2 regions of the Cytobacillus sp. IB215665 genome follow, and region 2 is predicted to be linked to the other one. Evidence: a T-box and tRNA genes for the amino acid it is inferred to sense, from the RefSeq annotation. Region 2 holds a T-box; the other holds one or more tRNA genes.
The links. A T-box is a leader RNA that pairs with one kind of tRNA and senses whether it is charged. The one in region 2 lies ahead of alaS (alanine--tRNA ligase), so its partner is inferred to be a tRNA-Ala.
Positions count from the first base shown of each region.

Region 1: it has a tRNA-Ala gene. The T-box ahead of alaS (alanine--tRNA ligase) is inferred to sense a tRNA for this amino acid. The anticodon was not compared.

Region 1 covers NZ_JAXBME010000008.1:2,150-11,132, reverse strand. The annotation lists gene SLH52_RS11845 (beta-propeller fold lactonase family protein) at 87-1,160, opposite strand; gene SLH52_RS11840 (cytochrome D1 domain-containing protein) at 1,394-2,428, opposite strand; tRNA gene SLH52_RS11835 (tRNA-Ala) at 2,940-3,012, opposite strand; gene SLH52_RS11830 (MgtC/SapB family protein) at 3,082-3,759, opposite strand; gene SLH52_RS11825 (glycerol-3-phosphate acyltransferase) at 4,100-4,663, shown strand; gene SLH52_RS11820 (aminotransferase class V-fold PLP-dependent enzyme) at 4,760-6,343, shown strand; gene SLH52_RS11815 (beta-propeller domain-containing protein) at 6,422-8,575, shown strand; gene SLH52_RS11810 (DMT family transporter) at 8,898-8,983, shown strand, end outside.
Region 2 covers NZ_JAXBME010000002.1:201,161-210,143, reverse strand. The annotation lists gene mltG (endolytic transglycosylase MltG) at 334-1,458, opposite strand; gene SLH52_RS02955 (DUF1292 domain-containing protein) at 1,993-2,283, opposite strand; gene ruvX (Holliday junction resolvase RuvX) at 2,296-2,712, opposite strand; gene SLH52_RS02945 (IreB family regulatory phosphoprotein) at 2,717-2,983, opposite strand; gene alaS (alanine--tRNA ligase) at 3,063-5,699, opposite strand; T-box leader at 5,963-6,250, opposite strand; gene SLH52_RS02935 (AI-2E family transporter) at 6,289-7,350, opposite strand; gene SLH52_RS02930 (YrzQ family protein) at 7,440-7,577, opposite strand; gene SLH52_RS02925 (hypothetical protein) at 7,604-7,795, opposite strand; gene SLH52_RS02920 (PRC-barrel domain-containing protein) at 7,810-8,283, opposite strand; gene SLH52_RS02915 (ATP-dependent RecD-like DNA helicase) at 8,318-8,983, opposite strand, start outside.

The sequences.
Region 1 (8,983 bases), on a different contig from region 2:
ACGATTTTGTATTCGATAAAGGTGGTGTGAATAATACGCTAGAGAGTTGGTGTCCTAAGCCAAAAACTCACTTTATTACGAAGAGGTTAGTTTGATGTGAAAGCAATAGCTTCTGGAGTACCTCCAACAAGAACATTTGCAATGATTGAATGAGATTTTGTATCTATAACTGCGACAGTATTTTGCGAATCACACCCTACATATGCTAATTTCCCATCTGGAGTAAATTTCACAAAACGTTGACCGCTGTCTACTAGGATTGTCGCTATAACTAAATGAGATTTTGTATCTATGACAGTGATTGTTGTGCCACTGAAACTACCAACATATGCAAAATTTCCATTTGGTGCTATAGCAATAATATTTGAAAAGTCATCATTATTTCCTACAGGAATAGTACGGATAACGGATTGAGTCTGTACGTCAATTACTGAAACAGAACCTATATCATTTGGATTTGAATTTACAACATAGGTTAGATTTCCATCTGGTGTAATAGCTAAACTGGCAGGTTCTATTCCCACGCGTACCATAGTTATATGAGCTTGCGTTTTCGCATCAATAACCGATACGTTGTTAGATGAAAAGTTTATAACATAAACAAGCTTTCCGTCAGGTGTTATTGCTACAGCAATCGGTCTAGCTCCAACGGCTACATTCGCAATCACTGAATGTGTCTTCGTGTCGATGACCGATACACTACCTAAATTAGTATTATTCACTACATAAGCTAATTTCCCATTAGGTGTAAAGGCAAAAGCTTCTGGACGTATATTTACGGGCACAGTTGCAATAACTGAGTGTGTTTTGGTGTCTATAGCTGAAACGATATTAGTCCCACTAATAGTCGCGTAGGCGAGTTTTCCATCAGGTGTGAAAGATATATCAACGTTTTGTGAGAAGAAACCAGCAGTACTACCAATTTGCATAGTAGCGACTATGGAATGTGTTTTAATATCGATGGCGGATACTAAACTAACTTCATTAGTTATATCTGTAATTAAAACATAAGCGAGTTTTCCGTTCGGAGTGATATTAATATTATTTGGAATATTACTAAAAGGGATTGTGGCGATTGTGGAGTGCTTTTTAATATCAATAACAGACACAGAACCTGAGTTACCAAGGTTATCGTTGTTTACTACATAAGCCAAAACCATTATACTTACCTCCTTACAAATGTGCAATCCTCATTCATGAATATAGATCAAGAACTAGCCTAGACTGGGTGTGGGATCAGGAATTTCAAAAGGCAAACGGTACGTAGTGGCGTGTGCTAGGTCGCTTTGTATCCGGTTGTGAATAAGAGTTAGATAGACAGGATATACTGATTTACTGGTTGGTAAGCCTTTTCGGACTCCTCCGGAAAAAGCCCCGTTCTTATTGAGTGGGGCTAATTCGGTGTGAAGGCCAAATTAAATGGATTAGTCCCAGCTGGAATGGAGGTGATGATAGAGTGCGTTTTAACGTCAATGGCTGTTACAGTGCCCGGGTTATTATTATTCGGGAGATATGCTAATTTTCCATCCGGAGTGAAATTGATAAAAACACCAGTACCGGATAAAACGTCTGTATCTATGTTAGAAATAATTATGTGTGTTTTCGTATCAATAACACAGATAGCATTAGTAACGTTATTACTTATTACTGAAAAATAAGCAAATTTTCCATCGGGTGTTACAGAGACATCAAATACAAAGCCTCCTGTCTGAATCGTTGCAATTACGCTATGCGTTTTAACATCGATGACTGACACAGAGTTATCAAATATATTAGTGACATAAGCAAGCTTTCCATCTGGTGTAAATGCTACTCTAAACGACATGATTCCAACTGAAATAGAAGCAATAACAGAATGCGTCTTTACATCGATAACTGAAACTGTAGAAGGGTCATTTCCATTAGAGCCAGTTACATAAGCGAGTTTACCGTTTGGAGAAAGTTTTGTATCTTGCGGGGTTCCTTCAACACTTATAGTTGCTATAACGGAATGAGTTTTCACGTCAATAACGCATACAGTACTCGGATTTGTCACATAGGCGAGTTTTCCATCAGGAGTAAACGAAATAAAAAATGGGCCATCACCAACATCCACAGTAGCAACCACACTGTGTGTTTTTACATCAATTACCGAAACTACAGTATCTCCACGTCCCGTCACATAAGCAAGTTTACCATCAGGTGTAAATTCAACGAAAGCTGGCCTCCCACCTACTTGAACAGAAGAGATAACGCTATGAGTTTTCGTATCAATAACGGAAACAGACACACCACCACTATTGGTGACATAAGCGATTTTACCGTCCGGTGTGAATGCAACATCTTGAGGATTCATACCGACTGACATTGTAGCAATCACGCTATGAGTTTTCGTATCAATAACCGAGATACTACAACCGTCTATATTTGTTACATAAGCCAGTACCATCGCACCGTCCTCCTTTTATTCGTTTATAACAGTGTATGCGGTGATGTTCGTTGTGAGTATTGAAAAAGCCCCGTTCAAATGAGCGGGGTCAATTGCTAGTTCAGCAAGGCGAAGCTTTCCTTCGCTACATATTATTTATGTTCCAAGGCTTGCCGATGTTAGGATTAATAACTAATGTAGCAAAATTTATACCAAAATTCCTTCCGTAAACCACACTTGTGGCCTTTTTCCCATGTTCATTTACGTCCTTAACCGCATTCTTAATCATTTGTTCGCTAAAATTCAGATTCATAATGAAAGTCTACGATTAATTCTCCGAATGTGTCATAACATTTGTCCCTTCATTTGCTACGTATTATTTACGCAACAAAAGGAACTTATTTTTGCTAGCACTATGCAGCGTGGACAATATGAGCTGTTTTCTGCCCCAAGCCAGCGGTAAGTCAATGGACATAAAAAAACCCCGAACGTTGATATGACGGGATTTTTGTAAGTGAAGTTTATTGTATAATGGAGCATAGCGGGCTCGAACCGCTGACCTCTACACTGCCAGTGTAGCGCTCTCCCAGCTGAGCTAATGCCCCTTATATGGAAAATAATATCATGAATATTGAACATAGATCAATATTCATATTTTTAGAATGTAAGTGACTTTACAGGCTCTCTATTTCAATACTGCTCACACCTGGGATTTTTTGAACTGTATAGTACACATCTGTTGTATAACGTTTTTGATCGACGGTTATTTTCATTTGGATCAACTTAGTTTCTTCAGAATCTTTAATCCGAATATGCTTTAGTGTAATTTCTTCCTGTTGAAGGCTAGTTAGTATGTTTGAAACTTGGGTATTGTCTTGAACGATGAGTTTAAGTAAAATTTCTTTTTCACGTAGTTTTTTTGGACCTAGTAAGCCTATTAAGATGGGTACGATTTCAACACTAATGATGAGTAAGATAACGCCTGCAATTGCTGCCCAATAAAAGCCCGCCCCTACAGCGATACCAATGCCAGCAGCTCCCCATATCATTGCAGCTGTCGTTAATCCAGAAATACTGTCATTCCCTCTCCGTAATATAACACCAGCACCTAAAAAGCCAATCCCTGAAACGATTTGAGCAGCTAATCGCAATGGATCCATTGTGATGCGATTGCTGTCTGGAAACTGATAAGCAGATTCAATCGATACAATCGTTAATAAACAACTTACAATAGATATAACGAGACTTGTCTTTAATCCAACGGGTTTCCTTTTTAGTTCCCGTTCTAAACCTATAATTAATCCTAATATGGCAGATAAGCCTAGTTGTAACAAATGAGAAGTTTCAATCATAAAGCATCACCTTTAGGTAAGTATTTTAGAAGAGAAATATACATTCGTATGTTAAAATATTTTACAAGTGTAGAATTTGTAATGATAAGAATTTTCGAACCATTTAGATATCACTTAGGGATTCAGTTTTTTTAATAGGTTTTTTTCTCATTGCTTGTTGTTATACGTACTACTACTTAAGCATGGAATCATCTCTAACATTCGTAGCATCTTTACATTTGGCAAAGGGCTGAAACAAGTAAAAAAACTATTTAACAGTTTCTAACTTAGTAACAATAACAACAATGTTTACGAAAAGAGCCTTTTAATAAAATATACGATTTTATTTAGGAGGCAATAGATGAATAATTTGATCTTTGGTCTTGTGTCATATTTACTTGGTACGATCATGACAGGCCTTTTTGTAACCAAGTTTTACGCAGGTGTTGATATACGAGATCATGGAAGTGGAAATATTGGTGCGCGGAACACCGGACGGATTGTTGGAAAAAAAGGTTTTATTCTTACGTTCTGTGGTGATGCATTAAAAGGAGCAGTTGTTGTTGGAATTGCAAAACTGCTGTCATTTTCACTAGAATTTCAATTGCTTTGCCTACTACTTGTAGTAATAGGTCATATTTGGCCTATAACACTTCGTTTCAAGGGTGGAAAAGGAATATCAACATTATTAGGTGGATTGATTGTGTTTGATGAGCTAATTTGTTTATTGTTGTTAATATTCTTTTTCGTTTGTTATTTAGTTATGCGTAGTTTTACACTTGCTGGTTTAGCCGCAATTTCTTTGTTGCCACTAATATTGTTATTTATAAATTATTCAATACCGAGTGTTGTTATTGCAATATTTATCGTTTTAATTATAATTTTTGCTCACAGAGATAATGTTTTCTTGAGATGGAAAACATAGTTATTTTATCTTAACATGTTAATTTAAAATAAAGAAAAGTTAATTATGTTTTCCCGATATTAATAACCTCATAATTTATAAACGGAGCTGATGGATATGGGATACATTTATAAAGTTGCAAAAAACGCTGATGAATTGAATCAAATTCATTCGTTAAACTACGAAACTTTTGTAGAGGAAATTCCACAACATGGTTCGAATACATCAAAGGAATTAGTAGACCAATTTCATGATGAAAATACATATCTAATATGTAAGCACCGAGATGAAGTGATTGGGATGGTTGCCTTGCGACATAATAGGCCATTTTCATTAGATAAAAAAATAGGCAAAGTAGAAGGACAGTTACCTGTTAATGCTTCATTTCCATGTGAAATAAGGCTATTAGCTGTAAAAAAAGAGTATCGTAATGGGAGGGTGTTTGTAGGGCTTGCTCAATTATTAGCTAGGTATTGTTTGAAAAAAGGGTATGATCTAGCTGTAATATCGGGAACAACTCGCAGAGCTAAATTATATGCTCAATTGGGCTTTCAGCCATTTTCACAGCTCGTAGGGAAAGAAGATGCTTATTTCCAACCGATGTATTTAACTAGAGATACATTTGAAGAATCAGTGGCTGGACGTTTGATGCCGACAATGAAATCGTTTCTACCTGGGCCTGTATCTATTAGAGATGAAGTTACAGAAGCGTTAAATGAAAAGCCGATTTCTCATCGATCTACTGAATTTCATAAATTATTGAGTAAAGTAAAAGGGAAACTATGTAATCTAACGAATGCTATGGATGTGCAGTTGCTAATGGGAACGGGGACACTAGCAAATGACATGATAGCTATGCAATTAAAACTAAACAGAGGAAAAGGGCTAATTCTTGTAAATGGTGAGTTCGGAAACAGGTTAGTAGACCATGCCAATAGATGTGGGCTGCAATTTGATATGATAGAAAAAAAGTGGGGAGAACCTTTTTGCTCAGAAGAAATTAAAAGAAAAATACACCAATCAGAATATTCATGGATATGGGCAGTTCATTGTGAAACATCTACCGGTATGATAAATGATATTGACGCACTTAAAGAACTAAGCACAGCACATAATATTAAATTGTGTTTAGATTGTATAAGTACGACCGGGATTATACCTGTAGATTTGAAGGATGTTTTTTTAGCCTCAGGGGTAAGTGGGAAGGGATTAGGAGCTTACACTGGCATATCATTTGTTTATCACAACAACTCAATAAAATCATCTCCACTTATTCCAAAATACTTAGATTTAGGTATCTATATCGAAAATGAAGGAGTGGCTTTCTCTTCCTCATCAAATTTATTAAGTGCTCTTCATACTGCATTAGATAGCTATGAAACATTAGAAAAGTTCACTCATATACGTAAACAATATTCGTTCATACGATCAGAAGTGGAGCGCATAGGCTTGAAGATTTTGGTAGATGAAGAGTTTTCATCACCAGGTATTATGACAATCGTTGTTCCCTCGCACTTGCTTTCTACCGATATAGGAGATGAATTATATATACAGGGATACTATCTTCATTATGAAAGTAGCTATTTAACAGCGAATAATTGGCTACAAATTGCCTGTATGAATAGATATGATGACCAAGACATAGAGAATATGATAAAACATTTAAAAAACGGGATAGGTCATATTAACCATTGTGTGTAACATTTCCCACCAACTGTCGTCTATTGTTATGAGAGTATAGGGGTGCCCTTAGACAATTTTCAGAAAGGTGGAACAGAAATGAAGAAGTTCTCTGTAATTAGCTTTTGTATAGTAGCGTTAAGCTTTCTGTTTGGCTTGTTCTTTTATCAATTTCGTCCAGCCATTGCGAGTGACTTAATAGATCTTAATGAACAATCAGTCGTCTTACCAAATAAAATGTGGGAAATTTCATTTTCATCACCAGTAGATGAATCAACCATATCATCACAATCTGTCTATATAAAAAATAGCCAGAATGAAAAGGCTGACGTTAGTCTACTGTTAAGTGAAGATAAAAAGCTATTAACGATTACTGCTCCAGCAGACGGCTATGAAGTGAAGGAAGACTACACACTTGTTATTACTTCGGAGGTCGCTCTAGATTCGGGGAAACGATTACCTTCTAATACGAACTTTTCTTTCACAGTCATACCTGAAATCCCTACAATTGGATCGAAAGAAGAGCTGCATGAATATTTCCAAAGTATTATTGATTTCTATGAAACGAACAGAGATATGACAGTTATGGAAGAAAAGGCAGATGCTGAAGTATCTACATTATCAGAAGACAATTCATTTTCAGAAACGAATAATCAAGTGCAAGGTGTAGATGAGGCGGATAGAGTAAAAACTGATGGAGAATATATTTACCATATATCTAACCAGGATGTGGTCATTACAAAGGCCGTTCCAGCAGATGCTATGAAGGTAGTGGCGACTATTTCTAACAAGGAGTTTTCTCCTTCACAACTATTTATTGAAGGTGATAAACTAATTGTGATTGGCTCAACTTACGGTACACAATATTATGAGGAAGCAACAAGGAGTTTAATTGCTCCTATAGAACAGGTCACAAACGCATATGTATATGATATAACTAAACGTGATAATCCAATAGAAGTGAAAGCAGTTTCTTTAGAAGGAAGTTATGTTACAGCGAGGAAAATGGATTCAATTATCTATCTTGTGGCTAATCAATATCCTCATTATTGGATACTAAAAGATGAGGAGCAAATTGATTTACGACCAAGTTATTATGATTCAGCTGTGAGTGATGATTTACAAATAGTGAATTATGATGAAATAAGTTATATTCCAGATTCAAAAGAAGCCAATTATATGATGATAGGAACTTTTGATATAAATACCCCTGATGAAGAGATGAAGGTAACAACTTGGTTAGGTAGTGGACACAATATCTATATGTCTACGGAAAACCTTTATGTAGCAGTTACTAAGTTTCCGATGATATCTACTTTCGAAAAGCTCATGGAAGAACCATCTACGCAAAGTACTGAAATATATAAATTCTCAATTGATGGTCCAGATGTAAAATTTTATAGCTATGGTGAAGTTAATGGAACAGTATTAAATCAATTTTCTATGGATGAAGCTGAAGGGTACTTTCGCATCGCTACAACTTCAGGCGAGGTGTGGAATGATGAACGCCCGTCCTCAAATAACTTATATGTTTTAGACGACAAAATGTCCACAGTAGGTTCTTTAGAGGATTTAGCAATGGGTGAGCGAATTTATTCAGTTAGGTTTATGAATGACAGAGCTTATGTTGTCACATTTAAACAAGTAGACCCATTATTTGTTCTCGATTTGAGTAATCCTAATAAACCAGCAGTATTGGGGGAATTAAAAATCCCTGGATTCAGTAACTATTTACATCCTTATGACGAAAATCATATTATCGGCTTCGGGCAGAATACTACACTCGTTGCAAATAAAGACCCGAACATAGAGCCTAGAGTTATAACAGATGGAGTGAAGATTTCACTTTTTGATATTACTGATGTAACAAATCCACAGGAAAAATTCACAGAAATTATTGGAGGTAGGGGAACTTACTCGCCATTGAATTATGACCATAAAGCATTACTATTTAATAAGGATATGAACTTATTCGCATTTCCAATTGCAATTTATGATAACAAAGAAGATAGTGAATTTGAACAAATCTTTTCATTTCAAGGAGGATATATATATCATATAGATTTGGAGAATGGTTTTCAGTTAAGTTCAACGGTAACACATCAACAAGAAAACATTTTGTACCCAGATTGGGAGAACGAAATATACCGACTTATCTATATTGATGATGTACTATATGCTCTATCACCTTCAACGATTACAGCACACAATTTAGGTACGTATGAAGAGATTAATAAGGTTCTAGTGAAGTAGTGTGTGATCAGTTAGTATTTTATTATTAAGGCTGTTTTCGTATTGATTATTGCTTTTCGTATTAAGAAATATACAGTTAGTCAACTAGCTTACGTGGCATCTTTTCTACCCTGTACAACAATGAGTAACATATAAAACCACTTTTATGGTACTTATTTGTAACAATAGACGAAAAGAACGGTAAGTAAAAATAGATCCGCTGAGGGTCTGAACCAATTTTGGTATAGACCCTTTAGCTTTGCTCTTTAGATATTGAAGGAGTCTTATTTATGTTTATTGTTCAATAAGTTATCGTTACAAGGGAAAGGGTTATTATGAAACAATGAAAAAAATAATCTTAAATCCTTATGCTGCACTTATTATAGGGGTTATTTCTGTTTCTACTTCTGCGGTAATCGTAAAAGTCAT
Region 2 (8,983 bases):
GCTATGCTACCTCATTCCTCTAGATTATCATTTTTCCATTAGACTGTTTTCGCGTTAATTGTTGTTTTCGTACTAAGAATATAAACTCGTTACATCTAACGTTCGTGTGATCTTTGCATCTTTAAAACGATACAAACTTATAAAACCACTTCTTACAATTCTAATTTAGTAACAAAAGCAATAAACTTTTCGAAAAGAGCCTTAAAAAAAGAAGAGTTCGACAAAAGAACTCCCAACAACTCGATATATTTTACCATAACAACAAGGGGATTGCGAATTATTCTCCGCCTCCCCTTTAATTACCATTTTTTATACATATAATTTTTCGATCTCTTAGTCATTCGTAATATATTGTGCTTTTAGAGCATTATGTTCTTCAAGTGTTTTTGCATAAAAGACATCTCCCGATGGAGCTGCTAAGAAATATAGGTAGTCTGTACTTGCTGGATTCAATGCAGCAATGATAGACATTTCCCCTGCATTAGCAATCGGACCAGGAGGTAAACCAGCATGCATATAAGTGTTATATGGAGAATTCACTTCTAAATCTTCGTATAGTACGCGCTCCTTATGCTTTCCTAATGCGTATAACACTGTAGGGTCGGTTTGTAACGGCATACCAATATCCATTCGATTGTAAAATACACTAGATATCTGTTCTCTGTCAGTTTTTGCTGTAGCTTCCTCTTCAATTAATGATGCCATTGTTAAGACTGTGTGTGCAGACATTCCTAACCCTGCAATTTCTGCATCATAAGTTAATAATACTTCTTGTGTTTTAGCTAACATTTTTTCTACAATATCCTCAATAGAAGGATCTTCTTTGTAAAAATCGTAAGTTGCTGGGAAGAGATATCCTTCAAGGGGATATTTAATATTTTCACCTAGAATTTCTTCCGTCAAGAGATCAGGATAGCGAGATTGAAGCGTTGCTATATACTCTTTGTCTGTAAGTTTTGCCATCACTTCATCTTCAGAATAATTCGTTTTCTCTGCAATTATTTTACCGATTTGTGATAGTTGTTTACCTTCAGGAATCGTTACTTTAAAAACAACATCTTGTATAACTACACCGGTTTTAATACTATCGATCAACTCTTGAAAAGTCATTGACTGACTCAATTCATAGTCTCCAGCTTGAAAACCTGATTCATTTTTAAACTTAATATAATAGCGAAATATTTTAGCATCTTTTATAAGACCGTTTTCCTCTAATATATTTGCAATAGCAGTTGATGAAGAACCAATCGGTATCGTAATATTAACAGTTTCCTTATTCTCCGGGTCTACCGGTTGTAGAGCTGATTTTATATATACATAGCCGCCTCCAATAACTCCAGCTATTACAATTAATAAAATTAAGGTGATAACAAGTACAATTCTTCTAACAATTTTAGCTTCTTTATGTTGTTCTATAATTTTTTCCTGCTTTTCATTACGTGTTTCTTTCTCAGACATATCGTGTCCTCCTTTCACTCGAACTATTATACTACATTTTTTTTATCATTCGCCATTTGCTTACAAAATTATTCTAATCTTAACAGGTAAAATGAGTTAAGTGTTATCGTAAAATAATAATGTAATCGTAATTTTCAGAAAACATAAGTGCATCACTCATCCTAGACAAGCACTTGAGGTCATTCATTTGAATGCATTTTGCCTTCAGGAAAAAAGATAAAGTGACTTTCAGGTGTAAAGCCATGTGTATAAAAAAGACTGTTTTCGCATAGATGTATGATATATACGCACGTATACATATAGCTTTCGTGACATCTTTTCTTCTGTAAAACGATGACTAACATACAAAACCACTTTTTATGGCACTAATTTTATACGAAAAGAACCGTAAATAATGATAAACATCATGCAGGAAATATAGTTCAGAGAAATCTCACTTTTTTATCTGTTAAAATAGATCAGGCCGACTCTAATTTGCAGCTAAAGAGCTACAATTAGAGTCAGCCTGATCCTTATCTGTAATAATAACTAAATTTACGCTTCATCTTCGTTTTCATCAAGGAATGTATTTAGCATTTCTTCAACCATATCCCACTCTTCATCAGTTTCAATAGGCTGTAATTCACCATCTTTATTGTCATCACTCGGAACAAAGCTTGATGCATGAATTTCTATATCCTCATCTTCATCATGGTCTGCTCCAACTGGATAATATAGTACATATGATTTACCAAATTCAGCATTTTCAAATGTAAATAACACTTTACATAGCTGTTCATTTCCGTTTTCATCTACTACCGTTATTTGATCTTCGTTGTGTGTCATACTTTCACCTCATTAGTTTTTACTGTCCAAATATCCTTGTAAAATCATCACTGCTGCCATTTTGTCAATGACTTTTTTTCTTTTCTTACGACTAACATCTGCACTTAATAATACACGTTCAGCAGCCATCGTAGATAAACGCTCGTCCCATAATTGGGTTTCAAGTTGAAATGTTTCTTCAATCAATTTAGCAAATGCTATACAAGCTTCGCCCCTTGGACCAACTGTACCATTCATATTTTTAGGAAAGCCGACAACAATTTTCTGAACTTCATATTGTTGTATGAGTTCTTTTAGACGGTCCAACCTAAATTCATTTCTCTCTTCGTCGATTTTAATTGTTTCGATACCTTGGGCAGTCCAACCCATTTCGTCACTTACAGCTACCCCTATCGTTTTAGTACCGACGTCTAATCCAAGGATTCGCATATACTTACTCCTTACGGTGATGCTCTAAATAAGATTTAACTAACTCCTCAATCAATTCATCACGTTCAATTTGTCTTATAATGTTCCTAGCGTCTTTATGACGAGGAATATAGGCAGGATCGCCAGATAATAAATATCCTACAACTTGGTTAATTGGATTGTAACCTTTGTCTTGCAAAGCATCATAAACTGTAAACAGTACATCTTTTACATTTGTTTCGACAGGTTCTTCTGAAAAATTAAATTGCATTGTTTTATCGAACGAGCTCATTATATGCACCTCACCCTCAAGATCCGACTGTTGAATCTGTCAAGTTTTTCATACTTACATTGTACACTAAATCTATAAATTATAAAACGGATTTAACCCATTCTTCAACATAGTTTAATGCACTTTCAAGTTTATTCGGGTCTTTTCCACCTGCTTGTGCCATATCAGGTCGACCACCACCACCACCGCCACAGCGTGTAGCTACTTCTTTGACTACTTTGCCAGCATGGTAGCCCTTTTGAATCAAATCCTTTGTAACACCGGCTACTATATTCACTTTATCATCAGTAATAGCACCTAAGACAACAACGGCTGAGCCTAAATTTTGTTTTAATTCATCAACCATTGAGCGTAAATTATTCATATCTGCTGCATCTACAATACTCGTTAGAACCGAAACTCCATTCACATCTTTAACTGCATTGACTAAATTACTTGCTTCAATATTTCCTAGCTTTGCCGATAAGGATTCATTTTCACGCTGAAGCATACGTAATTCGGATGTCAAAGTTTCAATTCTGCTCGTAACATCCTTCGGATTTACTTTTAATTTGTTTGCAGCTTCATGTAATAACTGAACTTGCTCATTAATCACTTGATATGCTCCTTGACCCGTAACGGCTTCTATACGCCTTGTTCCAGCACCAATACCTGATTCTGAAATGACCTTGAATAAACCGATGACCGAAGTATTCGGTACATGGCAACCACCACATAGCTCTAAACTGTAGTCACCAACTTGAACAACACGTACAACCTCTCCATATTTTTCACCGAAAAGTGCCATTGCACCCATCTCTTTTGCTTCATCAAGTGACTTATAGTCAATTTGAACTGCAATGCTTTTCCAAATTTGTTCATTAACAATGGACTCAATTTGATCCAATTCTTCCTGTGTCACTTGACCAAAATGTGAAAAGTCAAATCGCAGACGATCAGCATTTACCAATGAACCAGCTTGATTAACATGTTTTCCTAATACATCTTTCAACGCTTGGTGAAGAAGGTGAGTAGCTGTATGATTCTTAATAATATTTGACCGTTTTTCTTCATTTATTATCGCTTCAAATGCTTGACCTTTTTGTAGTGTTCCTTTTTCAACGATAACATGATGAATATTTTGTCCATTTGGAGCTTTTTGAACATCTTTTACTTTTACTACAGTATCTTTATTTTCAAATAATCCCTGGTCAGCAATCTGCCCACCACTTTCAGCATAAAAAGGTGTTTTATCCACGATAATTTGTGCCTCTTGCCCTTGTTCTATACGTTCAACAAAGTCACCATCATTAACAATTATTTCAATTTTACTTTCAGCTTTTGTTTTATCATATCCAACAAAGCTACTTTCAACCTTAACGTCACCTAACACTCCGCCTTGCACTTGCATTGAATCAACATCTTGACGAGCAGCACGGGCTCGTTCACGTTGGAGCTCCATCTCTTTTTCAAATCCTGCATGATCAACCTTCATATGTTCATCTTCTGCATATTCCTCAGTAAGCTCAACTGGAAAACCGTATGTATCATATAAACGAAACACATCTGTTCCAGAAATTATATCACTGCCATTTTCTTTTTCTTTTTTAATTACACTAGCTAAAATCGATAAGCCATCGTTAAGTGTTTCATGGAAACGTTCTTCTTCATTTTTCACAACTTTTTGGATAAATTCAGTCTTAGCCTTTACTTCCGGGTAAAAATCAACCATGATTTCTGCTACGGTTGGTACAAGCTCAAACATAAACGGTCGTTGGATATTAATTTTCTTTGCGTAACGCACAGCTCGACGTAATAAACGGCGCAATACATAACCTCTTCCTTCATTTGATGGAAGTGCACCATCACTTACAGCAAACGTAACCGTGCGAATATGGTCAGCAATTACTTTAAATGCAACATCTTTTGAACTGTCTTGACGGTATTTTTCATTTGAGATATTCTCTGTCGCTTCGATAATTGGCATAAAAAGATCTGTATCAAAGTTGGTAGGAACATCCTGGATAATTGAACACATGCGTTCAAGTCCCATACCTGTATCAATATTTTTCTTTGGTAGGGGAGTATAAGATCCATCAGGATTATGATTAAATTGTGAAAATACTAAATTCCATACTTCTAAATAACGCTCATTTTCTCCACCCGGAAATAATTCAGGGTCATTGGGATCATTCCCAAATTGCTCTCCGCGATCATAAAAAATTTCTGTATTTGGTCCACTTGGTCCTTCACCAATATCCCAAAAATTTTCCTCTAATCGAATAATACGTTCTTTCGGAACACCAACTTCCTTATTCCATATTTCAAACGCCTCATCGTCTTCTGGGTGGATCGTGACAGAGAGCTTTTCTGGATCAAACCCTATCCACTTATCACTTGTTAAGAATTCCCATGCCCAATGAATTGCTTCATTTTTAAAATAATCTCCTATAGAAAAATTTCCTAACATTTCAAAGAAAGTATGATGACGAGCTGTTTGCCCAACGTTTTCGATATCATTTGTTCTAATTGATTTTTGAGCATTACAAATTCTAGGGTTATCTGGAATAACTCTGCCATCAAAATATTTCTTTAATGTAGCAACACCACTATTTATCCATAACAGCGTTTGGTCTTCATGTGGCACTAATGAAGCACTTGGTTCTATTGCATGGTCTTTTTCCTGAAAAAAATCTAAAAACATTTGGCGTACTTCTGCAGAGTTTAGTTTCTTCATGTTAATATCTCCTTTTTATAAATTGTTCAATAAAGCACTGACAAAAAATATTTTACTAATTGAATACTCTTTAATAATGGCTCTTTTCGAAAACTATGTTGCTAATGGCACCAAACTAGCAAAGTAAATAGGTTTAATACGTTGGACATTTTTTTAAGAAGAAAAGATGCCACGAACGATAGTGGTGTACGTGTTAATTACTAATTCGAAAATCAACTCCATGCGAAAACAGCCTCAAAAATATAAAAAACTCCCATCCCAAAAGCAGGGACGAGAGTTATACTCGCGGTACCACCCTGATTATGAACAATTTCAAAAAGCGTAAATTCCTCACCATTTCTGTTAAATGACAAGCGCCTTACAGAAAAATATGTTTGTTCATCACTCATGATAAGCCGTAACGTGGCAAAACGGCAGGGTTTATCTGCACTCAAGATTAGCTTTCTGTTATCCTTCACCTAGAATTTCTTTCAGCCTAAAGGGAAATTCCTCTCTGATTTTATAATTACGTAAGGTGGACTATAACATACTCGATCCGTCATCGTTTTCCGTATTATAATGCGAATTATAGACAAGCAAAACTTGTTTGTCAATGATTCATTAAATATGTTTTGGCATGAAGTATCGTCACTTTTAGTATCGCTAAAAAAGGAACAGCAATTATTAAACCTAATACACCCGCAATCTCTCCGCCAACTAACAATGCAAACATTATAACGATAGGGTGCATATGCAAGCTTTTTCCTACAATTAGTGGTGATAATACATTACCTTCAATAAATTGTAAAACAAGCACTAAACCGGATACGAATATAACCATTTTCATTGAGATAGTCGCCGCGATAATTACGGCTGGAACTAAACCAATAATAGGTCCAAAATACGGAATAATATTAGTAACCCCTATGATGCTTCCTAGTAACAAAGGGTATTTCATTTTGATTAACCAAAAACCAATTGTTGCAATAATTCCGATCGCAAAGCACACAAAAAGTTGCCCTCTAATGTAATTACCAAGTGATTCATCAACCCCTTTTAAAAACTCTTTCCCAGGAGTGCGAAATTTCTTTGGTGTTATGTACCATATTGCCTTATTTATATCTGGGTAGTCTTTAAGCATATAGAAAACTAAAAACGGAATGATAGCAATTAAAATAATATAGTTCAGCAATCGTTTCATACTGTTTAATAACTTTGTAACTAGTAATGCACTCTCTTTCTCAATTGATTGTAGCCCTTCCTCAATTCTATCGTGAAATCCATTTGGCCAATGGGATGTTTGATCACGAATTTCCTCAATCCAATCTCGATACGTCTCGATAAATATTGGTACATTTTCACTTAAGTCTTTTAGCTGTTCAATAATAATTGGTACTCCTTTATATAAACCAAAACCAACTCCTCCAAAGAACAAAGTATATATAAGTAAAATAGCAATAGACCTGGGAACTCCATGATGGTGGATTTTTTCAATAATGGGATGAAGTAAGTAAGTAATAAATGCAGCAATAACAAAAGGGGTAATTACAATTGCAATCATCTTTAGCGTTGGTTTCCAAATCGGTGCAAGCTTCATAAAAACGTATAACAATACAAACATTAATAAGAAGAGAAGTAAGCGATAAATCCATACTAATCGAATGTCCTTCATCTATAACCCACCTCTAATTAAATTCTGATCGTTACGAAATATCAACTTTAAAAAAGGGCAGAACCCGTAATTGGATCAGCCCCTTTTAGTCAGTAAAGCATCTTAGCAACTTTCTTTCTCATTTTCTTTATATTTTTTGGAGACATTATGTCACTTCTTTGATTCACTTGGTATGCTGCTACCCCCATACCTAATGCAACCAATGAAGCAGTAATTGTTCTGTTCATATTGTCCTCCTTAATGAAAGAGTCAATTACAAATTTATCGTACGATCTTCTTCTCCAAAGAGGTCATCCAATGAACTAAGCGTTCCATCTTCTTCAACTTGATGGGTATTAATGATACCTTGGTTTACTGACATCTCTATAAAACAGTTCCAACAATAATATTGGTTCACACCAATTTTACCAAGATCTTTATTTTTACAATTTGGACACATTAACATCAAACGACACCTCTTTATTTCCGCTTAGCTTTTAAAATGATGGTATCTTTGTTAACGGTAAAGTCATTGCTTTTAATTACTTTTTTTCCATCACTTATATCAGAAAAGAAACCATCTGTTATTTTATACCCTTCTATTGTGCCCAATTCTTCTTGGAAAAATACGTCTTCTAATATTCCAAGAACTTCCCCATTTTCAGATTTCACAAATTTTTTTGCTAAGCTATGGTGTGTGTTTAAGTAATGTGTATTTTTCTCTTGGCGTATCGAATGTTTTGTTGTAGAGCTGTTAATCGTAATCCCATCTTTTTCAAAAGATAAAACTGATTCTATTGGAATAAAAGTATCTCTCTGAAAAAGCCTTTTACCTTCAACAACGATTGATGCGACCTTTCCATCTTCTTGAACTAATAGATCAACAACGTTACCAAGCTGTTTGCCATCATGTGAATAAACTGGTAACCCTTTTAATAAGGAAAATGTCCGCAAAGATATCCCACCTTCCCGAACATTAATAGGTTACTCAATCATCCATGAAATCATAAGGTGTAACGTTTTCCATTAATTTTTCTTCTTGTACAATAAAAGGAATGTCATCTTCGTTGTCAATTTCATCTTCATGAGCCATTATTAATTTTTCACATAATGTTGTTTGTCTTATACCATCATCATTACGACTAACTCCATGTCGAAAAGCTTGTTCTTCACCACATAATATTAGAAATTTTTTACTTCTTGTAATACCTGTATATAGTAAATTTCTCCTTAGCATGCGGTAATAGCTTTTTACAACTGGCATAATAACAATTGGAAATTCACTACCTTGAGACTTATGTATGGAACAACAATATGCGTGGGTGATTTGGTTCAAATCTTGTTTTGTATAAGTAACTTCATTTCCCTCAAAAGATACAATAACCATATCTTGTTTTTCAGTATTTTCCTTGGAGTAAAATATTGAGACAACTTCACCCATATCTCCATTAAAAACATTACTTTCTGGTTGATTGACGAGTTGCAACACCTTGTCGCCAATTCTATATACTACATCGCCAAATGACATTTCACGTTTTTGATCTGACGGAGGGTTAAACATACTTTGTAGCATTTTATTTAATTGATCAATACCTGCAGGCCCACGATACATGGGTGCTAGAACTTGGATATCCCTTGCACTATATCCTTTTTC